DNA from 3 places in the Lysinibacillus sp. NPDC097231 genome. Region 1 is predicted to be linked to each of the others. Evidence: riboswitches for the same ligand, from Rfam matches in the RefSeq annotation. Region 1 holds a riboswitch; each other region holds the start of a gene.

What was found. Region 1 has a riboswitch for lysine ahead of ACIQXF_RS15815 (amino acid permease). Riboswitches for the same ligand answer to the same signal wherever they lie in the genome.
Region 2: another riboswitch for lysine. It lies ahead of ACIQXF_RS06300 (aspartate kinase); the one in region 1 lies ahead of ACIQXF_RS15815 (amino acid permease).
Region 3: another riboswitch for lysine. It lies ahead of ACIQXF_RS02195 (transporter substrate-binding domain-containing protein); the one in region 1 lies ahead of ACIQXF_RS15815 (amino acid permease).

What each region holds. Positions count from the first base shown of each region.
Region 1 covers NZ_JBIWDH010000027.1:767-14,870, reverse strand. The annotation lists gene ACIQXF_RS15850 (winged helix-turn-helix domain-containing protein) at 1-244, opposite strand, end outside; gene ACIQXF_RS15845 (winged helix-turn-helix domain-containing protein) at 273-2,825, opposite strand; gene ACIQXF_RS15840 (Nramp family divalent metal transporter) at 3,135-4,400, shown strand; gene ACIQXF_RS15835 (ABC transporter permease) at 4,496-5,161, opposite strand; gene ACIQXF_RS15830 (ABC transporter ATP-binding protein) at 5,178-6,101, opposite strand; gene ACIQXF_RS15825 (sensor histidine kinase) at 6,237-7,172, opposite strand; gene ACIQXF_RS15820 (response regulator transcription factor) at 7,177-7,869, opposite strand; gene ACIQXF_RS15815 (amino acid permease) at 8,587-9,969, opposite strand; lysine riboswitch at 10,130-10,306, opposite strand; gene ACIQXF_RS15810 (CynX/NimT family MFS transporter) at 10,483-11,691, shown strand; gene ACIQXF_RS15805 (nitric oxide synthase oxygenase) at 11,730-12,776, opposite strand; tRNA gene ACIQXF_RS15800 (tRNA-Glu) at 13,109-13,180, opposite strand; tRNA gene ACIQXF_RS15795 (tRNA-Asn) at 13,182-13,258, opposite strand; tRNA gene ACIQXF_RS15790 (tRNA-Ile) at 13,263-13,339, opposite strand; tRNA gene ACIQXF_RS15785 (tRNA-Gly) at 13,346-13,419, opposite strand; tRNA gene ACIQXF_RS15780 (tRNA-Phe) at 13,425-13,500, opposite strand; tRNA gene ACIQXF_RS15775 (tRNA-Ser) at 13,506-13,598, opposite strand; tRNA gene ACIQXF_RS15770 (tRNA-Ala) at 13,614-13,689, opposite strand; tRNA gene ACIQXF_RS15765 (tRNA-Pro) at 13,704-13,780, opposite strand; tRNA gene ACIQXF_RS15760 (tRNA-Arg) at 13,794-13,870, opposite strand; tRNA gene ACIQXF_RS15755 (tRNA-Lys) at 13,896-13,968, opposite strand; tRNA gene ACIQXF_RS15750 (tRNA-Gln) at 13,981-14,055, opposite strand; tRNA gene ACIQXF_RS15745 (tRNA-His) at 14,065-14,104, opposite strand, start outside.
Region 2 covers NZ_JBIWDH010000006.1:128,110-134,139, forward strand. The annotation lists gene ACIQXF_RS06285 (YslB family protein) at 9-443, shown strand; gene ACIQXF_RS06290 (hypothetical protein) at 539-679, shown strand; gene ACIQXF_RS06295 (methyl-accepting chemotaxis protein) at 723-1,982, opposite strand; gene ACIQXF_RS06300 (aspartate kinase) at 2,163-3,389, opposite strand; lysine riboswitch at 3,533-3,711, opposite strand; gene ACIQXF_RS06305 (hypothetical protein) at 4,055-4,255, opposite strand; gene uvrC (excinuclease ABC subunit UvrC) at 4,348-6,030, opposite strand, start outside.
Region 3 covers NZ_JBIWDH010000002.1:81,745-87,774, forward strand. The annotation lists gene ACIQXF_RS02185 (2-oxoglutarate dehydrogenase E1 component) at 1-967, shown strand, start outside; gene odhB (2-oxoglutarate dehydrogenase complex dihydrolipoyllysine-residue succinyltransferase) at 1,059-2,294, shown strand; lysine riboswitch at 3,001-3,187, shown strand; gene ACIQXF_RS02195 (transporter substrate-binding domain-containing protein) at 3,306-4,160, shown strand; gene ACIQXF_RS02200 (amino acid ABC transporter permease) at 4,349-5,074, shown strand; gene ACIQXF_RS02205 (amino acid ABC transporter ATP-binding protein) at 5,087-5,818, shown strand.

The DNA of each region.
Region 1 (14,104 bases):
AATATTTCCAAAACCGGATGGGGTCATTATCTGTTTGGTCAACTGTATACCATGCGACAGCTGAATCGAGCTGATTCATCCAGCTGCTGAGCATTGTCGTTTTTCCATATCCTGCTGGAGCGCGTATTACAATTAGTTTGGCCATATCATTTTGTTGAAGGATTTTTGTTAAGCGTTCTCTTTCAATAATATGATTATTTATTTTAGGTACTGCTGTTTTTGAGGCTAACAAAATATTGGGCATAGCTTTAACCTCCTTCTTTTCTACAAGTTTAAAGGCCTAACCATTCTTTGGCCCAAATAATCGCCTTGGTGCGGGATTTCACTCCTATCTTACTGTATATTGCTGTTAGATAAACACGGATTGACCCCTCTGAAAGTAAAAGTTGGTGAGCAATCTCACTATTGGATGCTCCCTTAGTCAGTAATTGTAAGACATCCATTTCTCTAGGTGTAAAGACGGCATACCCCTCATCTGTAAATGGACTATATTGCAGTAACTCTTCCACATAATTCATTGGTACAGAATTGAATTTCTCACTCTTATCATTTTGTCGTACATTCCAGTATTTATGAAGCAAGGGGAATACCGCTTCATCTTCTAAAAAAGAGCGATAATATCCATATTGAGCGCCGTGACTAAGGGTATCGTGTAACACCAATAATGCTGAATCCTCTTGCTCTAGCTCAAGGTGGCAAATTGCCTCAAATATTCCTGCCTCTATCATTGTGCCAATTTGTTTTTCTTGTATAGCTCCCTCTTTGGTACGCACTGCCATTTGCAATGCCACTTCTGTCTGACCTTTTGCCAATAGTATTCGACCTTGGATAAAAAGATGAAAAGGAAGCTTGGAAGCAATTTTGTAATTGATATAATCAGTAACCTTATAAAGCTCTTGTTGAGCATGTGAAATTTTCCCTTCCAATAAAAACGTTTGAGCTTTCATTATATATAGCACACCAATCCAATAAGATTGTTCAGTCTCTTTCATAGCTTCAACTAATAAAATACGTGCGTCTTCAAAGCGTTTTTCAGAAACGAGTATTCGTGTCTTTAAGAGATACATCGGTATAAAAAGCCCTGGATCTTGAAAGCGCAATCCATACTGCAAACCAATCTCTAATTCCTTACTTGCCCGAACTAAATCATTCGTTTCATATAATATTTCTGCCAATAGGCCATAAGTAAAACCTGTAATATTTCGTTCTTTAATTTCACTTTCACTAAGCACCTGAATAAGTTCATCTATTTTGTCGAATGGTAGGAATTTACCTTTTGATCCTGCAATGGTACGCAAAATTCTAGGCTCAAATTGATTATATTTTAATGATATATTATATAAAGGTGATTTTTCTTTTCTTACATTTACTGGTGTTAATAATCCTACCTTTGCTTTTTCTAAATCCCCGTCTTTCATAAAAGTGACATAAGCATTAATAATCTCAAAGATTTTTGTCACAGCAATAAATTTAAAGCCATCCATCCATTTAGAAGCATCTTGTTTAAAAAGTAACTCCTCTATTATTTCATTAGCTGTTTCAATTTCATGCATAGAAAATAAAGTTGTGATATACAAAACAAGTGTATTAATATCTACTGGAAAATTGGCATTTCTTAATTGCTGTACCCATTGTCCGAATAATAATGTTTGTCCTTCAGCAAAAATTTCCACTAAATAAGTCTGAATCCATTCATTTGCCATTTCATATAATTCACCACCTAATGCAAGGTCAATGGCTGAAACATAGTCACCCTTTTCACACAAAATTATCGCTGCATTTCGATACAGTGAAATTATCGTATTATGGGAATAGCGTTTTTTTAGTTCTTCCAGTAAAGCTTCCTTAAATAAACGATGGTAACGGAAAGTAGGTTTATTTCCCTGTAAAGGTACAAGAAATACTCCATTTTCAGCTAATTCCTTGAATATATTTAAACTTTCAGGCCCACTTGTAATAGCATTACAAATATCTGGCTCTAATCTATTTAAAATCGAATTTCGTATTAGAAAATCTTGAGTGGTTAATGCTATTGGTGCGAGTATCTCTTGCATAAAATATTCATTAATATAAAGACTTGCATTCTTTAATAACTCTGCACTACTCTGTCCATCAAAAAAAGGAGCTGCCGATAATTTTATAAATTGTATACCAGCCGCCCAGCCCTCAGTTTTTTTTAATACTTGTTTCAGTTCTCCAATTTGATATTCATTAGAAGAATTATCTCCAAAAAAATTAATGAGTTCCTCCAAGTCAAAGCAAAGTTGATCTGTACCAACTTCCAACATCCATCCTTTCACATGCCAGTTAGCTATTGGCAGTGATAATTTCGTTCGAGTCGTTATAAAAATTCGAACATTACTCGGCAAATATTCTATCAAACGTATAAGTATTTCATAAATTGAAGGATGCTGTATAGCATGGAAATTATCGAGAACAATATGAATATTACTTTCGTATACATCAAGTTCATGTAAAATAGCATCTACAATAAATTCGAACGAATATGCTTTATCTATTAAGGGACTTAGCTTGTTATCTAAGTCTTCATTTATTCCCAAAGACAGAGTATGTATAAGATATTTTAAAAATCGTTTTGGCTCATTATCGCTACCATCAATAGAAAACCACGCAATAGCTTCGGCAATCTGGGAGAACCATTGGCTAAGAAGTGTTGTTTTTCCATATCCCCCTGGTGCTCGTACAATGGTTAATTTTTTCATACGATTATTTGAAAGAACGGCAAATAATTTTTTTCTTTCAATAACATTTGGCACAGGGCGAGGAATTGTAATTTTTGAATTCACCCATAGCATTTCCATCATTCTTCTCCCCCTTTCTTTAATCAATATTTCGAGATTTTTAATAGTATTCCTGCTGTTATTCATTTTTTGTATAAATAATAAGAATCACTTTAATCTATTTTTTACTAATAGAATACAAAATGAATATTAACAGTTTTATGCTTACTAACCTTACATTCAAATTAGTACATACTTACTCACAATACATTTTTCAAAAAAAATGAGCAAACTCCTTCACATTTTTTTACATTAGCTATAAAATAGCAATATATCATTTTCCTCCAGGAAACTTTATTTCTCATACGATACTTTTTGAAACGAGGGAACAATATGGGTTACAAAAAAATAACAAAATCGTCTGCTGAGGCGGTTTTGGATGGAGATATAAAAGGCTGGCGACGAATTTTACCGTTTCTTGGCCCAGCCTTTATCGCTGCTGTTGCCTATATCGATCCAGGCAACTTCGCTACTAATATTACAGCAGGTTCACAATATGGGTATTTACTGCTTTGGGTAATCGCCTTTTCTAATCTAATGGCGGTTTTAATTCAATCCTTGTCTGCAAAGCTTGGAATTGCAACCGGAAAAAATTTACCTGAAATTGCCCGTGAGCATTTTTCTAAAAAAACATCTATTTTCTTATGGATACAAGCTGAACTAGTAATAATTGCAACGGACCTTGCGGAATTTATAGGTGCTGCTTTAGGACTTTACTTATTATTCAATATTCCGATGTTACCAGCAGCGCTTATTACAGCAGTTGGATCATTTGCCATTTTAGAATTACAACGCAGAGGCTTTAGAGCATTTGAAGCAGGTATTTCTGGCATGGTACTAATTGTCGTACTAGCATTTGCATTCCAGACATTTTTGGCACAGCCAAATTGGGGTGAAGTCACAATTGGGATGTTCACGCCACGCTTTGAAGGAGTAGACTCCATTTTGCTTGCAACAGGTATTTTAGGGGCCACGGTCATGCCGCACGCTATTTACTTGCATTCTTCATTAACACAAAGTCGTATTGTTGGACGCAATGATGATGAAAAAAGACGTATTTTCCGTTTTGAGTTTATTGATATAATTATTGCGATGATTATTGCCGGTGCAATCAATATGAGTATGCTCGTTATTGCCGCAGCAGTATTTCATACACAAGGTGTAGTTGTAGAGGATTTGGATATTGCTTATGAAGGCTTAAAAGATGCTCTTGGTCCAATGGCGGCAGTATCATTTGGTCTTGGTCTTCTTATTGCAGGTCTTGCTAGCTCTTCAGTTGGTACACTAGCAGGCGATGTTGTCATGCAAGGCTTCATTAGAAAAAAAATTCCGCTCTATTTACGTCGAGCTATTACAATGTTACCTCCTTTGGTTATTATTGCATCTGGTGTTAATGCAACCTATGCACTTGTCCTAAGCCAGGTTATTTTATCCTTTGGGATTGCATTTGCTCTTGTTCCGCTTGTGATGTTTACAAGCAAAAGAAATATCATGGGAAATCTAGTTAACCATCGTATTACAACAATTTTAGGATGGTTTGTAGTGGTAATTGTAGTCACTTTAAATATTTATTTAATATGGCAAACGATATTTGCTTAAAAAAATGCCAGACATAAAACCTTTTATTTGGTTTTACGTCTGGCATTTTCGTTATGACAGGCCCCTACATGTTCAGAGGCCCTCCCTTTTTATCCTCAAATATCCATCTTCTCAATTTTTCGAAATGATGCATAGGCCACGCTTATACCGATAATTGCTAAAATAATTGGTATGAAAATAATATCATTTAGAGAGAAATTCCCTGTATTGGATGATACAATCGATACAATGAAAATAGATGAAATTATGGTTACCGGAATGGAGTATTTTTTCATACCAAAATACAATGGTATTAATGCGATGCAGGATGCTGCAATTGCATTCATTATTACAATAGGGATTCGTTGGATGATTAAAGAAATCGTTAATGTATCTGAAAGTAAATGAAAATTACTACCAATAGAACAAAAAACTGCTGTCACAAAAATATTTGATACAATGATTGCACTAAAGGTAAAAAGGACCACAATAGCCAGTTTGGAAGCAATTATTTTCTTTCTATTTATTGGATACATAAATGCTAAAGTGATTGTTTTATATTTGAACTCGCCAATAATAAGTTTGGCAATTAATGCACTAGCAAAAATAATAAATACTGCTCTTACAGTTGAATCTATAAGGCTTAAAACAGTCTGATAATTTTCAAAGCCTGGATCTCCCTCTATTTTTGTGATAAATAACAGCATAAACATAATAGCTAATATCACAAAATTTGCGAAGATAGCTCGTTTTATATATGAACCAATATGAAATTTTTTCATCTCCAGACGCATTAAGTTAAGCACTAGCTACACCCCCATTGATTAACTTCAAGAAATAATCCTCTAATGAGCTTGTTTTTTTACTAATTCCCTCAATTTCAATATCATGCTCAATCAATGTTTTAGTTAGTACCTTTTGTGAAGCTGTCGATTCATATATTCGAATACAATTACCATCAATTAGTTTGAAATTAGTAATATTTAATTTATTTTCTATAATAAAAGCCGCCTTATTCCCATCATTGACAATGACTTCAATATAATCTACCTGACTACGATTAACATCGGCCATTGAAACTTCAGTGATTAATCGTCCATTTTTAATAACGCCAATTGTATCAACGAGTTGTTCTATTTCCCCCAAAATGTGGCTAGAAACAATAATCGTAATGCCATACTCTTTACAAAGCATTTTGAATAGCTCTCTATGCTCTTTAATGCCTACTGGATCTAGTCCATTAATCGGCTCGTCTAAAATAAGTAACTCCGGCTTCGTAATAATAGCCCGTGCAATGCCCAATCGCTGTTTCATCCCCAGGGAAAAGTCTTTAACACGCTTCTCTTCTGTATTTGTTAGTTTCACTAATTCGAGAACATGGCCAATTTCTTTTTTGTCATAATAGCCCATATATTCGCAATGTAATTCTAAGGTTTCTTTTGCTGTTAAATTTTCATAGAAAATCGGGTATTCAATAATTGTTCCCAATCTTTTCAGCACCTCGTATGATCGATCCGTTAATTTTTCACCAAAGATTTCAATATCTCCACTTGTTGGCTTCGTTAGGTTCGTTAGCATTTTCATAACTGTGGTTTTTCCGGCGCCATTGGGACCTAAAAAGCCATAAATCTCACCCTTCTTCACATGCATATTGACGGCGGAAACTACTTCTTTTCCGTCAAACACTTTCGTAAGTTGATTTGTTTTCACAATATATGTCATGTAAATCTCTCCCTCAATTTGGCTATCTTTATTATAAAAAATGAAACTCTCTAATTTATTACTTGATTCTTACAAATTTCTTAAGTGCAGAAGAAAAGCCTGTAAAGCGTTAACAGCTTTACAAGCTTAGCAGTTTCAATACATCATTCTTTTTAAAGATATTGTAAAAATGGTCTTTTCATAAGGGATACTTGAAAGCTGAATGGAGCCATCCATTATTTCTACAAGTCGTTTGGTGATCGTTAAGCCAAGACCGCTACCTTGGAAGGATTTGTTTCTGGAATCTTCAAGCGTGTACATTCTTTCGAAAACATTATCAATATGGTATTCATCAATTCCCTTGCCTCTATCCCATACATCAATATAAATGTTTGTATCATCACTTCTTACGGAAAGTCCAATCACATTACCATCTGCCCCATAAGCAATCGCATTTGACAATAAATTGTTCAAAGCCCTATCTAATGCCTCTTCATTACCAAGCGCATACAAAGATATCTCTGGTATTACAATCTCTATCTCTAGCCCCATAGACGTTACCATATCGTAAAATGATAAAATATTTTTTCGGCAAATTTCACTTATATTGATTTTTGTCATTGGATAATCTGTATCTCCAGCCTCCAATTTTGCCAGGTCAAAAAATGTATGGATAATTTTTAATACCTCCATTGTTTTCGAATGAACACCAGTTAACAATCGCTGCCGCTCCTCCTCACTGATCGAGTTCTTAAGCTGTAGCATTTCAATATATCCTAATACAACTGTTAAAGGCGTCTTAAGATCATGTGAAATATTAGCCAGCATCTTTTTCATGGAGCTTTCCATTTTTTGATGTGTCGCCAGTACCTTTTGATTGTGGTCAAGCAAGGCATTCATCGCAATTAGTAACTGCCGTATCTCCTGATTAGTTGTCGTTACTAAAATTTTTTCATGCGTTTGTTCGTTAATAATAGCTTGCAGTTTTCTATGCATGTATTGAATAGTTGCATTGTGTTTCTTTTTTGCCTTCACCTGAAAAATTATTATTCCTAAAAGCACAACAATTATTAGTAATAGAAATATGATCATAGGTTTATCCTTCAAATTTATAGCCAATTCCCCAAAGAGTTTTAATATATTGAGGATTGGATGGATCGTCTTCCATTTTTTCGCGTAGTCTTCTTATATGTACATTAATAATATTTTCGTCTCCATAGTAAGCATCATTCCAAATCAGTTGATAAATTTGTTGTTTTGTGAAAACACGATTTCGATTTGTGACGAATAACTTTAAAAGGGCGAATTCCTTTGAAGTGAGCTTCACCTTTTGTCCGTTCTTTTCAACTGAAAAATTCACAATGTCAATCGTTAAGCTATCTATCACTAATACATCTTTCTTGTTATCTACTTGATTGGAGTATTTTGTAGCTCTTCTTATGGCAGCTTTTACCCGTGCTGAAAATTCTAACATGGAAAACGGCTTGGCAATATAATCATCTGCCCCTAATCCTAACCCTAACGCTTTATCCACATCACTATCCTTCGCAGACATAATGATGATTGGCAGTGATGCCTGTTCCCGTACTATTTTTAAAACTTCTAATCCATTCAGTTTTGGTATCATAATATCTAAGATCACTAAATCATAGGAATTATTTAAACAATTTTGTAATGCTTCTTCTCCATTAACTGCGGAGGTAACAAGGAACCCCTCCATCGTTAAATAGTTTTCTACCATTTCACGAATGGCTTCGTCATCTTCTACGAGTAAAATATGCTTTTGCACTTTCATGCACCTCTTCCCAACATAAAGCCGTTTATATAGATCTCGTCATTTCTATGGATCATCACCACAACTAGGAGTTGATTTCCGTTCCGGCTGCGCGTTTTGGCTGTCGCTTCACTTTCGATCAACTTATATACACGGTATACATTTTAACAAATGGCATCTTAAAAATTTTGTGATAACTCATTTTTATAACAGCTTACCATATTAAGGTTATATACCCAAAGAAGAGAACCATTAGAAAACTAAAGCACCTTTTTAATATTCCCTTAGTGGTCCTGAGTACACTTCTGTACAAATTTGTAAACTCTAGAATTAACCAGTATATTCTTATTAGTAAATCAATTTTTTAGAAAGGACCGATAAAATGACTTCCAAAAATTACGGATTATTTTCTATTACTCTTAGTATTATCGGGCTTTTATTATTTTACGTATGTTCGTTAAGCAAAAACGGCATTCTTGGAATTTACTTTTATTTAGGTGCTCTACTCTGGATAATAAGTATCTATTTAGGTATATTGGGGATTAAATCAAAAGAAAAAGGCGTTTCTAAATATTTGGGTCTATCCGTCATTTTACTTATCGGTGTAAGCTATGGACTAATAATAACAGTTATGGGTGTAAGGGGTTTCGGTGCATAACCACGACTTCATAATAAATCAAAAAAAACTGCCCTGTAGCCTTTTTTTGGCTCTCAGGACAGCTTTTTTACTTATTATTCTACTTTTAAATCACATTGCTCTAAAGGAAGCATTTTTGTTTTATGCTTGATTTTATAGCCAAGCCATAATAGTAAGAACAGCGGAATCCCGATATATGAGACAAGGACTCCATACCAATCTATTTTATCACCCATAAAGGCATTGTAGTTTTGTCCAATAACAACAATCATACAAACTGTAAAGGCAAATAGCGGACCGAATGGGTATAGCTTTGCTTTATACGGTAGCAATTTTGGATCCAAGCCTTGCGCTTCGAAAGCTCGACGGAAACGATAGTGACTAAATGCGATACCAAGCCAAGCAATAAATCCAGACATCCCAGAGGCATTTAGGAGCCATATATAGACCACACCGTCACCAAAGAATGAAGCTAAAAATGCTAGGCAGCCTACAGCTAATGTTGCCGTTAGAGCATAGATTGGAATACCTCGACGACTTAATTTCATGAAAATCTTTGGCGCATGTCCATCCACGGCTAATTGCCAAAGCATACGTGAAGACGCATAGAGCCCAGAATTCCCTGCTGACAGCATAGCCGTTAAAATAATAGCATTCATTAATGAAGCAGCAAAGGCAATTCCTAAATTATCAAATACCAGTGTAAATGGTGATACAGCAATATCTTCTGATAATAAACGTTCGTCTGTAAATGGAATTAGCATCCCAATTGCACCAATCGCCAAAATATAGAATAAAAGAATTCGCCAGAAAACTGATTTAACAGCCTTCGGGATATTTTTACCAGGCTCATCAGTTTCACCTGCTGTTATTCCAAGCAGTTCTGTCCCTTGGAACGAGAAGCCGGCTGCCAGGAAAATTCCGAAAGTAGCAAGGAAGCCACCGTGGAATGGTCCGTCACTAATAAAGAAATTCGTAAAACCTACTGGAGCGTTTCCACCTAAAATGCCAAAAATCATTAAGAAACTAATGATAATAAAAATGATTACAGTTACAACCTTTATCATTGCAAACCAATATTCACTTTCACCATAGCTTTTTACTGATAATAGGTTGAACGTTAAAACAACGGCAATAAATAAAACTGTCCAAAGTGCTGATGAGCTATCTGGGAACCAATATTTCATAATTAATGAGACAGCTGCAATTTCTGCTGCAATTGTGATTGCCCAGTTATACCAATAGTTCCAGCCAAGTGCAAAACCTAAAGCTGGATCTACAAATTTTGTCGCATACGTACTAAATGAGCCTGATGATGGCATATAGGCTGCCATTTCTCCTAAGCTCGTCATTAAAAAGTACACCATAATACCGATTAATGCATAGGCGAGCAGTGCACCGCCAGGGCCAGCATTTGCAATGGCACCACCACTGGCTAAAAACAATCCTGTACCGATTGTACCGCCTAATGAAATCATTGTAATATGACGGCTTTTTAATTCTTTTTTCAGCTTAGGCGCCTTATGGCCGAGCTGATTTACTTTTATTTCACTCACTATAAGCTTCCTTCCTATTTAAGAGGCAAAAAAATGCCATCACATGAACACTGTGATGGCTAAGTTAATCCTCAGTTCTAAAAAAATTGATAGCACAACACGTTATCCAAACGTGACAGTTCTGTTCCTTTCGGAGACAGCCCCAGCATGAGGGTTTCAAGTCCCCTCATACTTCGGCGATATTTCCTTTCAACTAATATCTCTAATGCTTGTCATTTCCATTAGCATACTCTTAAATATCGCGACCTCTACCTCAATACAAACATGAGGCATATAAATATTAAATTTATGATGTGTACTAGTTTATCATACGACCTATGACATTTCAATAATCAGAGTAATGTTCCGTATTTTATGAATTTTCTACTATTTTTAATGATGTGGTAAAGTGATATAGTGGTTCAATTATAATTGTTCTTACAGGGGGGATTTATTTTGACTACTCATGAACATTCTACTACTAATCCTAGCAGGGAAATTAGCTGGAAAGGTACAACCTTATTATTAGTCATTGGCGTTATATGTATTGCCTCAACATTACGAATGCCATTAACAGCTGTTGGACCTATTATTGCCTTTATCCGTGAAGATTTAGGTATATCCAACGTATTAGCGGGATTTCTAACAACTATCCCGTTGCTAGCCTTTGCGGTTATTTCGCCATTCGCACCAATTGTCGCACGTAAATTGGGGCTAGAATTAACATTATTTTTATCTACTATTCTTTTAGCATTGGGGATCGTACTTCGCTCTCTTGGTACGACAAGTTTACTCGTGTTCGGTACTATGCTAATTGGAATAGCCATTTCATTTGGCAACGTGCTCATTCCAGGATTGCTTAAATTGAAATTCCCTTATCATGTAGGTTTACTGATGGCATTTTTTACAATGTCGATGAATTTAACAGCCGGACTTGGTGCTGGTATTAGCTACCCGATTGCCAATTCGTCGCTTGGCTGGCAAGGTGCATTGGCAATTGCGCTTGTCCTAGTAGTGTTAACCATTTTAATTTGGATTCCACAGTTGAAATTTAATAAACCTGAACCAACTGTTAAGACTATGAAAGCTCGTAAACCATTATGGAAATCACCTGTTACTTGGGCAGTAACAGGCGCTATGGGCTTACAATCATTATTATTCTATACGACCGCAGCTTGGATTCCTGAAATATATATCGCACAAGGATTACCTGCGGATCGTGCAGGCTGGATGTTTTCCATCATGCAGTTTTCACAGGTTCCCATGGCTTTAGTTGTGCCTATTATTGCTAGTAAAATGACATCTCAACGACCTCTTGTATTAATGTTTACATCATTTTATTTAGTTGGCTTTATCGGGGTAGTTATGGAATGGACAAGCCTCGCAGTGTTGTGGATGGTGCTTCTAGGCTTAGCAGGAGGGGCTTCATTTGCTTTAGCAATGATGTTCTTTACACTACGTACTCGTACTGCTTTTGAAGCGGCTGATTTGTCAGGCTTTGCACAATCATTAGGTTATTTATTTGCCGCTATTGGTCCAATCTTATTTGGATATTTGCACGACTTATTTGGTGGCTGGAACATCGCTGGCTGGCTCTTTGTTGTCGTGGTAATGATACTGTTCTTGTGCTCAATGAGAGCTTCTAAAGATGAATATGTGAATTAAAAAGGCAGCTCATGTTAACATGAGCTACCTTTTTTCGATTAGTAAGGTGGTTTCTGATAAAAATAATTCGGTGTATTGTAAACATTAACAAATGGCTTATGAAAAATATGAGTTGTCGCTGGCGAAAGAGGTGGAATTAACCACGTCCAGTTACCTGTCAAGTCACGATTTGCTTTTTCTTCAGCCTCTTCAAATAGCTTAAATTGTTGTGCAGCTGTATGATGATCTACGATACTGACACCGTCTTCTTTAAATGAGTGAAGTACCGCAATATTGAGCTCAACTAGGGCTCGATCACGCCAAAGAGATGATTGCTTTGTTGTATCAAGCTGAAAGATTTCTGCGACTGCTGGAAGCATATTATAGCGATCATAATCGGCTAAATTACGCGCACCGATTTCTGTCCCCATATACCACCCATTAAATGGGGCTGCCTGAAAATCGACACCTGCCATTTGGAAGCGCATGCTCGAAATAATTGGCACTGCATACCATTTTAATCCTAGTTTCTCGACCTCTTGGAACTCTGGATGACGAATCGGTACCTCAAGCACATATTCATCAGGGATTGTAAACACTTGTGGTTCCCTACCATCTACTTGTATCACAAGTGGAAGCACATCAAATGCTGTTCTCTCACCTTGCCAGCCTAGTGATTCACATACCCTTGTAAACTCAACAGAGTGTGGATCACCAACGATTCCTGATTGCGTTTCATAGCCTGCATAACGGATTAGTTGGTGATTCCATATACGAACTCGATCTGATGCAAAAACGGTTATTGTTGGTCGAATTTTCCCGTCATTTGTTGCATATCGAATATGCTCAAGCAATGCAGTAAATATAGCCTCTTCCTTTAAAATATCACGTGCATCTATAACATGCAGTGTTTGCCAAAACAAACGGCCAATACACTTATTACTATTGCGCCAAGCTACCCGCACACCAAAGGTTAATTCTTCAGTTGTTGGTATATATTCTTCTGCTATTTTAATTTGCTGTAATCTATTTTCTAGCCATACTTCAGACTCATTTTGTTCTAATTGATAAAGTTCTAAAAACTGCTGTACCTCTTGTAAATTCATATCGAATTCCTCCATATACCCTCATATTAGAGGAATGGAACTGTTAGCACCACGAAAAATTCTGTTGGAAAACATACATATTTTATATATGAAATACTTTGTTCAAATTTATGGAGCTGACATGTAATATCTCTAGTTTTACAAACAGCCTTATTTATCAAGCCATATTAAAAGTGTTTTTTCATTAGTGACCATAAGAATTAATGGATTAGCATCTTCATTAGAAATAAAAAATTTCTTCACAAATGGCGATCATTATTTGGAGTCACATATTTAGAGATTATTGTAGGCATAAAAAAAGCATGTTGCACTAAAACGTGCAACATGCTTGATGACCCGTACGGGATTCGAACCCGTGTTACCGCCGTGAAAGGGCGGTGTCTTAACCACTTGACCAACGGGTCATGGCTCCGAAGGCAGGACTCGAACCTGCGACAACCTGATTAACAGTCAGGTGCTACTACCAACTGAGCTACTTCGGAATAATGGTGGGCCTAAATGGACTCGAACCATCGACCTCACGCTTATCAGGCGTGCGCTCTAACCAGCTGAGCTATAGGCCCATTATTTGGAGCGGGTGATGAGAATCGAACTCACGACATCAGCTTGGAAGGCTGAGGTTTTACCATTAAACTACACCCGCATATATGGTGGGTCAGGACGGAATCGAACCGCCGACACTTAGAGCTTCAATCTAATGCTCTACCAACTGAGCTACTGACCCGAAAATGGAGGAGGTAGAGGGATTCGAACCCCCGCGCGGTGTTACCCGCCTGTCGGTTTTCAAGACCGATCCCTTCAGCCAGACTTGGGTATACCTCCGTAAAACTATATCAATGGTGGAGCCTAGCGGGATCGAACCGCTGACCTCCTGCGTGCAAGGCAGGCGCTCTCCCAGCTGAGCTAAGGCCCCATATTAAGAAAAGATGGTCGGAATGACAGGATTCGAACCTACGACCCCTTGGTCCCAAACCAAGTGCTCTACCAAGCTGAGCTACATTCCGATAAATCTTAATATGGCGCGCCCGACAGGAGTCGAACCCATAACCTTCTGATCCGTAGTCAGACGCTCTATCCAATTGAGCTACGGGCGCTAAACTTTCTAGTCAATATCAATGATGAGCCATGAAGGACTCGAACCTTCGACCCTCTGATTAAAAGTCAGATGCTCTACCAACTGAGCTAATGGCTCATAAAATAAAAATGGCTGGGGTACTAGGATTCGAACCTAGGCATGACGGAATCAAAATCCGTTGCCTTACCGCTTGGCTATACCCCAATGCTAAGATGGGGCGACTGATGGGAATCGAACCCACGAATGTCGGAAC
Region 2 (6,030 bases), on a different contig from region 1:
GGATTTCAATGTTAAACATTCCATCTCCCACAATCTCAGCATTTGGCTATGAGATAATTCGTGATCATATTTTATCTTCCATTCTTGGTAAACATGAAAATGATGTACTTTATTGGGCAGGAAAAGAGCTTGCTAGGAAGTTCCCTTGTAAAAGTCAAGAAGAACTTATCGCATTTTTCGCAGATGCCTGTTGGGGTAATCTAGAACTAATCAAAGAATCGAAGGATGGACGTATTTTCCAGTTGACAAATGATCCAGACCTATTATTAATTGGTCACCGTTGCTTTAGACTTGAAGCAGGATTTATAGCTGAGCAAATTCAGCAAGCAAAGGGCTATTTAACAGAATGCTATGATGAAAAACAAGTAAAACAGGAGCATGTTGTGTTTACAGTGAAGTGGGATGTGAAAGAAAGAATTATGAACACCGTCCCTACAGAATAAAAAAAAGGATTGTCGTTCCAAAGTTATGGATGACAATCCTTTTTATATTTCTCCCGCATAACTACCCGTAAAGCACGTTTGGTGAGGGGCAACAAATGTTTTCTGTGCGAAAGCGTAGTGCTAACGTAGCGGCAGCGGCAAATGTTTTCTGCGCGAAAGCAAAGCGGCAGCGGCAGGATGTTGGTCACACAAGCGTTTTCACAGGGGTGAAGGTTTTAGCTTGTGTTCCTCTTTAATCGGTTGGGATGAAGAAACGCCCTCCCTGATTATAGTTTCACTTTATAGTTGAGCATGCCTTTCTTTTAAAAGCACATCTATTAACGAAATAAAGGCTTCTAAAATATTAAGTGAATGTTGAATCATTTCTTCTAAATTAATAATTGACAGTTCATTCACTAGTTTTTGCGCTGCCGTATGTACTAATTCATGAGGTTTTTCTATATGAAGATACTCTGGTAAATTCTGATATTGCTCAAAATTCCCATAATACCATTTCCCGAACGCACATTGATGATGCGTTTTTAAAGTTTCTTTATGTCCAGCCTTTTGAATAGCATATCGTAAAAAACTAGCATGATCCATTAATCTAGCTGCCAATTGGCTAACTACTGTTTGCTCTAAGGGCTTTCGAATTGTCGGTACAATAGCCTTTAACATTTCAGATACTTGGTTCTGTATAATATCCGAGAAGTCACTTGTGTGTGATAATTCCGTCGTTGTTACTGCTAAACGATCTATAGCTATAACATTTTCTTCTGATGCAGCAGTTATTTGATGAATTCCGTGCGCTGCTTCTTCAATATTTTTACTTGTTACGGTTAGATTAGCAATATTGTCCTTCATTATATTTAAAAAGTCAGTGAAGTAATGTTCGACTTGTTCGATATTTGTTATAGTATTTTGCACCTTCTTATCTATGAATGATCGAATGTTCGTCATTTCTTGCAATGAATTTTTCGAGCTGTTGGCTAACTTCCCTACTTCCATCGTAACAACATTAAAACCCTTTCCATGCTCACCAGCACGTGCTGCTTCAATTGAGGCATTTAAGGCTAGTAGTTGTGTTTGATCGGCAATCCCAGTTACACTTTTACCAATATCATTCATTTTAGTCATTTCATCATTTAACTGTTTTGTTGAATGAGCTCCTACGGCTAACAACTCCTGAACCATTTCTCCTTTTGTGATGGATGTTTCCATTTCTTCAACAAGTAATATCGAATGCTGTTTTATTTCCTGAATATTTGCATTAACATTTTGCTCGACCGCAAGAATCTCTTCTGTATTTGACGACATTTCTTCACTCATTGCTGAAATATCCCCTACTCTCGCCGAGACACTTTGAACCTTTAAAGTCGTTTGACAATTAATCAACTCCATATGTGCTAGTACGAAGTCTAATATCGCATTTTTCACATCAATGGTTTCCTGCTCAAGTTCCAATTCAAGAACTCTCTTTTTTAATATTTGTATTTCTAAAGCGTTGTGTGTCTCAACGCTTTCATCTATTGGCTTTTGAAATAAACCGAATAACGCCATACAAATTCCCACCTTTTCCTTGGTAAAACATGTCATACATTTTATTATATAACAATAAAATTGGATAAAGTATTAAAAAGATGTAAACAAAAATAGGATATGCCATTTACTGACACATCCTATTCATGAATCAATTTCTGTACCTGTCGCTTCGCTTTCTCTACCAAAAGCTGAAAGAAGTTAAATGTAAAGCGCTTGTTCTAAATTAAATTCATCGTGTAATGCATTTGCTGCACGAATCATTTCGTCCTGAGGTACAACGACAGACACTTTTATTTCAGATGTGCTGACCATTTTTACTGGAATACCTTCACGACGTAATCGATCAAACATTCGAGCAGCGACACCTGGATTAGACGCCATCCCTGAGCCAATAATAGAGACTTTTGCTAAGCCGATTTCAAAATCAGCAAAACTAAACCCTAGTGATACTTTACTGTCTTCAAGAACACGTAATGCTTCTGCAAATTCCTCTTTCAAAATGGTAAACGATACTGTCGGTTTCAAGCCATCAATTATTGCTTGTACGATTATATCTACGTTTATCCGATTTTCTGCAAGTATTGTGAATATATCTGCTAACGAAGCATCGGAATAAGCATCATAGCCAACTGTTAGGCGAATAACATCTGACTCAAAGGCAACACCACGTACTATTAAATTTTTCTCCATTTCTACTTCCTCCTTCAATAAAGTACCTACCGTATCTATTTCACTCGAACGAATAATAACTGGGATTTGAAACTTCTTTGCTAGCTCTACTGCTCGTGGGTGTAAAATTTTTGAGCCTAAATTGGATAGCTCTAGCATCTCATCATAGGAAATTTCTTTTAGCTTTTGTGCCCTGGTAACTTGATTTGGATCAGCCGTATAGACTCCATCCACATTTGTGTAAATATCTACTCGCTCCGCCTTCAATGCTGCTGCGATGGCTACAGCCGTTGTTTCTGCTCCACCTTTACCAAGCGTCGTAATATTCCGTGAATAATTGATGCCCTGTTCCCCAGCAACGATTACAATTTGTCCCTGTGCAAAATGCTCTTCTATTCGACTAACATCAATATCATCAATACGTGCATTGACATGCATATCTTCTGTTTGAATACCTGCTTGCCATCCTGTTAATGACACTGCATCATATCCTTCTTCCTGAAGAGCAATTGCAACTAGCGCACTTGAAAGCTGTGAACCCGTTGAAAGTAGTACATCAAGTTCACGCTTTGACACATCATCTGATAATTGCCGCGCCATCTTTACTATTTCTTTAGCCGTGCTTCCCATTGCTGCAGTTACAACCACAACATCAAAACCTCTGTCCTTTTCTACAATCGCCTTTTTCGCAATCTCATGAATTTGCTCTGTTGATGCTAATGTAGCACTACCAAATTTTATGACAATTCTCTCCATCCTTCTCATTCTCCTTCTTTAGTCAAAGCATTTCTCATAAAGGTTAATTGTTGTGAAAAAATATTTGTCTCAAGAAAAGCAAAAAGGCAACTCTCACATAACGTGAAAGCTGCCTAGACATGTACAATAAAAGTAATTTGCGCATGTGTGATAGCTCTCCGAAACGTTTAGATTCGACAGTCTTACATCTCTTAAATGCAAAACCAGTACAGCATCGGAAACAACGATGCTCCACTTCGGCAAGCTCCCCTTTCATACATTTTCACTGGACTTGTTCGTCCTCCAATGTACTACTGTTGAACCTTGCGCCTCTATCATCACTTAAATAGTGAATATATTTAGTTTAGCCATAGCCGAATATAACATTGTTATATTGGTAATCAATGTTATATACAACCTTAGCACATGTCTAATCCTTTGACAATGTCTCTTGTATAAAATCAATTTCGCCTTAGCAAAATTGCGTCCGAATTTTGAATTGTGCCATTTGTAGGAAGTTAACCTAAAACCGTCACTTCCTGTGACAACGGTTAACTGACCTACATCGGTAAAAACGCCACGTCCTGTGGCATTACCGAAATGACCGACATCGTGTCGGCCCTCGTGCAGGCCTCCTTTGAAAATCCGTGACATCCGCCGGAGGCATTGGGCCAACGTGATGTTGGTCACTCAGTCGTGTGTTGTTGTTGCTGTCGCTTCGCTTTCGCACAGATAAAACCATGTTGCTGTCGCTTCTCTTTCGCACAGATAAAACCATGTTGCTGTCGCTTCGCTTTCGCACAGATAAAACCGTGTTGCTGTCGCTTCGCTTTCGCACAGATAAATTGCCACAGGACGTGGCGTTCCGTTCTTAGACTGAGTTCCACTATTTCAGTAGGTATTTGGAAAAGGAAATCTATCTACTTTTTCTCACCACATTTAGAGGCGGGAGTCTTCTGTAGCTGACGCTTTGCTTTCGCTACAAAAAACTATCTGCTGAATGAAAATAGGTATATATATTGCTAGCTAGATTTGCAGGCATTCCAGCCTCCTGCAATGCCAGCTCACTTGCCTCACGAATTTTTTTGACAGAGCCAAAATGCTTAAGTAATTGCTGTTTTCGCTTTGGACCAATACCCTCGATATGATCAAGTACAGATTGAATGGCATGCTTTTCGTGCTGTTGACGTAAGAAGGTAATCGCAAAGCGGTGTACCTCGTCCTGAATTCGTTGCAATAAATAAAATCCATCACTTGTACGCTTTAAGGCAATGACTTGAGGCGGATCACCAAATAATAGCTGTGACGTATTATGCTTTTCATCTTTTGCTAATCCGGCAATCGGAATGACTAGGCCGAGCTCATCTTCTAATACTTCTCGCGCGACTTCCATTTGCCCCTTCCCGCCATCTATTAGCACTAAATCTGGCAATGGTAATCCTTCTTTTAATACACGCGTGTAACGACGACGTATTACTTCCTGCATTGCCCCGTAATCGTCATGCTTAGCAGCTGTGCGTGTTTTGTACTTTCGATACTCCTTCTTTGCAGGTTTCCCATCGACAAATACAACCATCGCTGATACAGCATCTGTCCCATGCATATGACTATTATCGAAAGCTTCGATTCGTAAAGGTGTAGAAATACTCATAGCTTCACCAAGCGCCTCACAAGCTCCTATTGTTCGTTCTTCCTGACGTTCAATAAGCTGGAACTTAGCCGCTACTGCAATTTCAGCATTTTTAGTTGCTAAATCAACAAGCTCCTTTTTTTGTCCACGCTTTGGTGTCAGCACCTTCACATCTAGTAGTTCTGTTAAAATTGCCGCATCAATGGACTGTGGAATAAAAATTTCCTTTGGCTTAATGTGCTCTAGCTTGTCATAAAATCGTCCAACAAATGTTAAGAATTCCTCTTCTGCATCTTGATAAATTGGGAAAATCGAGACATCTCGCTCAATGAGCTTTCCTTGACGAACAAAGAAGACTTGAACACACATCCATCCTTTCTCAACAGCAAAGCCAAATACATCGCGATTTGTTGTATCACTTGAGACGATTTTTTGCTTTTGCATCACTGTATCAATATGAGCAATTTGATCACGAAACTCTTTTGCACGTTCAAACTCTAAATTTTCCGCAGCCGCTAGCATTTTTACCTCTAGCTCCTTTTTGACTGCCTCAACACCACCATTTAAAAATTTTGTAATATCTTCTATCATATCGTGGTATATTTGAGCATCAATATCTTTCACGCAAGGTGCTAGGCATTGCCCCATATGATAATACAAACAAACTTTTGACGGTAGTTGTACACATTTTCGAAGCGGATATAAACGATCGAGTAGCTTTTTCGTCTCGCTTGCTGCATATGCATTCGGATATGGTCCAAAATACTTTGCTTTATCCTTTTTCACTTTTCGTGTTGTAATAAGACGAGGGTGTTTTTCATTTGTGATTTTTAGATACGGATACGTTTTATCATCCGTCAGCATGACATTATATTTCGGATCATGTAGTTTAATAAGATTAAGCTCTAAAATTAAAGCTTCAATATTAGATGAAGTTACAATGTACTCAAAATCTTCAATTTCACTTACAAGCCTCTGTGTTTTCCCTTCATGTGTACCAGTAAAATACGAACGTACTCTATTTTTCAGTAT
Region 3 (6,030 bases), on a different contig from region 1:
TGGTACATTCTCTCAACGTCACTTAGTGTTACATGACAAAAACAATGGTAATGTATTTACGCCACTTCACCATATTTCTGGTGCCAATGCATCATTTACAGTACACAATTCTCCACTGACAGAAGCTGGGGTAGTGGGCTTTGAATATGGTTACAATTTAGAAAATGGCCATGTATTATCAGTTTGGGAAGCACAATTCGGTGATTTCTCGAACATGGCACAAGTAATGTTTGACAACTTCATTACAGGGGCACGCTCTAAATGGGGCCAAAAATCTGGATTTGTGATTCTTTTACCACACGGTTACGAAGGTCAAGGTCCTGAACACTCTTCAAGCCGCATGGAACGTTATTTACAAATGTCAGCAGAAAATAACTGGTTTGTAGCAAACTGCTCAAATGCAGGCAACTACTACCACTTATTACGCCGCCAAGCTGCTATGTTAGAAACAGAGGGTGTTCGTCCGCTTGTAGTTGTATCACCTAAGTCATTGCTTCGTCACCCATTAGCGGCAGCTAATGCTGATCAATTAGCAAATGGCTCATTCCAAGAGGTAATTGAACAACCTGGTTTAGGTTCAAAAACAGAAGCTGTAGAGCGTATTGTCTTAGGTACAGGTAAAGTTATGATTGACTTAGCAGAACGTGTAAAAGATGGAGAAGGCTTCGATCACTTACACATTGTTCGTGTAGAACAACTTTACCCATTCCCAAAAGAGCAAGTTGCTGGTATTATTGCAAAGTATCCTAATGTTAAAGAAGTTGTTTGGGTACAAGAAGAGCCTAAAAACCAAGGTTCTTGGAATTATGCATTAGAAACGTTATATGATCTATCAGAAGGTAAAAAGCTACGTTATGTAGGTCGTCCTGCAATGAGCTCAACTTCTGAGGGAGATGCAGATTCTCATAAAGCAGCTCAAGCAGCAGTTATTGAAGAAACAGTTGCCGAGCCTGTAAAGGTTAAATAATCACATATTAATTTTTGAAAGCCGGGCTACTTGCAATAGGCGGTAGCCCCTTTATGTGCGCAATGCACGTTAATCAAAGGAGGAAATGAAAGTGGCTGAAATTAAAGTCCCTGAATTAGCAGAATCGATTACAGAAGGTAGTATCGCACAGTGGGTAAAAAAAGTGGGCGATCGCGTTGAAAAAGGTGAATTCATCGTTGAACTTGAAACAGATAAAGTAAACGCTGAAATCATTTCTGAAGAAGCGGGTGTTTTAACTCAAATTTTAGCTGAAGAAGGCGATACTGTCCTTGTAGGTCAAGTTATCGCAGTTGTAGAAGCTGGCGAAGGTGCAGCACCAGCTCCAGCAGCACCAGTTGAGGCAGCACCAGCACCTGCAGCGCCACAAGCAGCTCCTGCTCCAGTTGCAGCGGCTCCAGTTGTAGAAGAAACTTCTGGTGAGCGTGTAATCGCATCTCCAGCAGCACGTAAACTTGCTCGTGAAAAAGGTATTGACCTTGCTGCTGTATCTCCAGTAGACCCTCAAGGTCGTGTACGTGTACAAGACGTAGCAGCTCATGGTACAGCTCCAGTTGCAGCACCACAAGCGGCTCCAGCAGCACCTAAAGCAGTTGCAGCTGTTGACGAATCACGTGTGACAGTTGAAAAAATGAGCCGTCGTCGTCAAACAATTGCTAAACGTTTACTTGAAGTAAAACAATCTACAGCTATGTTAACAACATTTAACGAAGTAGATATGACAAATGTTATGGCTCTACGTTCTCGTAAAAAAGACCAATTCTTTGAGTCTACAGGTTCAAAACTTGGTTTCATGTCATTCTTCACAAAAGCTGTAGTGGCAGCACTTAAAAAATATCCATACGTTAACGCACAAATCGTTGGTGACGAAATTCACTTAAACAACTTCTTTGATATCGGTGTAGCTGTATCAACAGAAGAAGGTTTAGTGGTACCGGTTGTACGTGACGCTGACCGTAAAAACTTTGCTGAAATTGAAGATTCAATTGCTGATCTAGCGAAAAAAGCTCGCGACAAAAAATTAGGCTTAGCAGACCTTCAAGGTGGCTCATTCACAATTACAAATGGTGGGGTATTCGGTTCATTAATGTCTACACCTATCATGAATGGTACACAAGCAGGTATCCTAGGTATGCATTCAATCAAAAAACGTCCAGTTGAAGTAAATGGTGAAGTAGAAATTCGCCCAATGATGTACCTAGCTCTTTCTTATGACCACCGTATTATCGATGGTAAAGATTCTGTAGGCTTCCTTAAAACAGTTAAAGAACTACTTGAAAACCCAGAAGATTTATTATTAAATTCTTAATTCCAAAAACTTGTCAAACCCTGCGATTGCAGGGTTTTTTCTTTTGATGAAAAGAATTCTAATATAGCTTAGTCGAAGTACGGATATCGAAGTCGAGTCAGGCGGAAATAAGAGAGGAAATGACCGAAAGAACTGCTAAAGTGGCGGTTAGAGCCTCTGAAATGATGCGTAGAATTCAAACCGATGGATAGAACCTTAGAAATGACGGTTAGAAATGTCAAAGTGACGGATAGAACCACTGGAATGATGCATAGAATTGAAAGTGAAGGATAGAACCTTGGAGATGACCGAAAGAACTACTAAAGTGACGGATAGAGCCTCTGAAATGATGCTTGGAATTCAAAGAGATGGATAGAACCTTGGAGATGATCGATAGAAGAGCCAAAGTGAAGGATAGAACCATCAAACCAACGGATAGAAGGTCATAGCTTAAGAAGAAAAGTAGAAGGTGCAAAAGAAATTATCTTTACTGTTCAACAAGTTCTTTAGAATTACTAAAATAAACATAGATAATAATAATTTGCGTATTTCTTCTATAAATCTACAATTTACTGATCAACTTGCAAAAGTGAATACTGGATTTAAGAAGAATAAAATCCTAATATTGTCATTAGTCAGAAAAGTGATAAAACTATCTTGACGAATAAGAATGTTTTATAGTAGAATTTATTTATCAATTAAATAAACAAACCTCACAGTTGTTCTTTTGTGAGGTAGAGGCGCGGTATTTATTAGGTCATTGTTGAGTACAAGCAAGCGAAGACGCAATGAAGAAGGAAATATCGCCGAAGTATAAAAGGAGCTCGTACTTTTATGCTGGGTCTGCAGTGAATAAGTGCAGGACTGTCCTAGTAAGTTGCTTTCCAGGTTTACTAGGTTGTGCTATCTCGGAAAATGGAAGTAAAAGTGAGGATTTGGGCAACTGTCAATTAAAGGTAAAGACCTAAGTTCACGACTTAGGTCTTTTTTAGTACAGTTGTCTTATTTTTTTACAGAAAAGGGGAGTTTTTTATGAAAAGAAAATGGTTGTTATTGATGGTGACCGTAATGACTGCAATTATGCTAGCTGCTTGTGGTACTAGTGACAAAAAGGATTCGACTACTTCTGGTGATGCTGGTAAAGAAGAGAGTGGTGGGCAATTCCGTATCGGGATGGAGGCAGGTTATCCTCCTTTTAACTGGACACAGCAAAAGGATGAAAATGGCGCAGTAAAAATTGCTGATAATGCTGAATATGCAGGTGGCTATGATGTGCAAATGGCGAAAAAAATCGCTGAGGGCTTAGGTAAAGAATTAGTGATTGTAAAATTGGAATGGGATGGTTTAGTACCAGCACTGCAATCCAATAAAATCGATGCTATTATTGCTGGTATGTCACCTACTGAAGAACGTAAGAAAACAATTGATTTCACTGAAAACTACTATACTTCTGATTTTGTAATGGTTATAAAAAAGGGTAGCAAGTATGAAAAAGCAAAATCAATCCAAGATTTTTCAGGTGCTAAAATTACATCACAATTAAATACGTCTAACTACAATGTAATTGATCAAATTAAAGGTGTACAAAAACAAACAGCAATGGATAGCTTCCCAGCAATGCGTGTAGCCTTAGAAGCTGGAAAAATTGATGGCTATGTAGCAGAACGTCCAGAAGGTATTTCCGCAGCTGCTGCAAATGACAAATTCACGTATGTAGCGTTTGAAGAAGGCTTTGATACAGATATTTCAAATACATCTATCGCAGTTGGTTTACGTAAAGGTGATGCAAATCTTGAAAAAATCAATGAAATTCTAAAAGGCATTTCTGAAGATGATCGCCAAAAAATTATGGAAGAAGCGATTCATCAACAACCAGCAGCACAATAACATGAATGCACGGACTGCTTGCTAGTCCGTGCAATTCATTTCATTATTATTTAAAGCTTACAAAATAATGATAATGTCTTAGCTAAAAGTTTCATAAACTAAAAGAAACAAAGCGCCCATCGAAAACGGTAGTTGGCTAAGGCAAGTATGGAACAAACAAGCAACGCAACGTTGTTAGGAGGAACATCATGAGTCTTGATTGGATTATCTCTATTGTTGAGAATAACTGGCAAATGTTTTTACGAGGTACGTTTTATACGTTACTTATTTCGATTATTAGTACAATTATTGGTGCATTCATCGGATTTTTTATCGGAATTATGCATACCATTCCGGTTCGTAAAAAGGGTGTAAAATTCTATAGCTTAAAGCTCATTAATTTTATACTAAAATGCTATGTTGAATTTTTCCGTGGTACACCAATGATTGTACAAGCGATGGTTGTCTATTACGGATTAGATATAGCATTCGGAATTGATATGAACTTTATTACAGCCGGTATTTTAGTTGTATCACTGAATACGGGCGCTTATATGGCAGAAATTGTACGAGGTGGGATTGTTTCAATTGATAAAGGACAGTATGAAGCCGCTTCAGCCATTGGTATGAACCATTTCCAAATTATGTTACATGTTGTATTACCACAAGTTGCACGAAATGTATTGCCTGCAACAGGAAATCAATTAATTATGAACATTAAAGATACAGCGGTTTTAAATGTGATCGGAGTGACGGAATTATACTTCCAAACAAAATCGATTGCAGGGAATAATTTCCGTTATTTCGAATCATTCTTTGTGGCTTGTATCCTTTACTTCATCATGACATTTACAGCATCAAGAATCCTATTATATGTTGAAAAACGATTGGATGGACCAGATGCCTATCAAAAAGAACAGAAAGAAGCACTATAGGGGGACGAGCAAATGACAGTGATTAAAATCGAACATTTAAGTAAATCATTTGGTCAAAACCAAGTGTTAAAGGATGTAAATTTCAAAGTAGAAAAGGGTGAGGTTGTCTGCTTAATCGGCTCCTCAGGTTCTGGCAAATCAACGTTGCTGCGTTGCATTAATTTACTAGAAACGCCAAGCGGTGGCCGAATTATCTACAAAGGTGAAAATATTTTAAATGACAAGCATAATATTCAAGAATATCGTACGCATTTAGGTATGGTATTCCAGCAATTTAACTTATTCAACAATCATAATGTGTTAAATAATTGTACGGTTGGTCAAATTAAAGTACTAAAGCGTTCAAAGGCAGATGCCGAAAAAAAAGCTTTGGAATTTTTAAAGATTGTTGGCATGGATCAATACGTGAATGCCAAACCAAGACAGCTATCCGGTGGACAAAAGCAGCGTGTAGCTATCGCACGTGCATTATCAATGAGTCCAGATGTGATGCTGTTTGATGAACCTACGTCAGCTCTTGACCCAGAAATGGTTGGAGAAGTGTTGAAGGTTATGCGTCAGCTAGCGGATGCAGGGAATACGATGTTAATTGTTACACATGAAATGGAATTTGCTAAAGAAGTGGCAGATCGTGTGGTCTTTATGGATAAAGGGGTTATTGTAGAAGAGGGACCACCATCACAGGTTTTAGTAAACCCTCAGCATGACCGAACAAAAGAGTTTTTAAAACGTACATTAAAATAAGCTTAAAGCGCAGTTAAACAAAAAAGTGAGTCCAAATTAATGGGCTCACTTATTTTCTAGAATTCCATTCTGCATATAAAACAAAGCAAATTGCAAATGCTACGGCAACGATAAAAAACCATTGCGGTACACCACCAAAGCTCATCATAACACCTCAATTTTTTAAAATTCTTTCAGCATTAATCAGTGTAGGATAAGATAATCCCCAATGA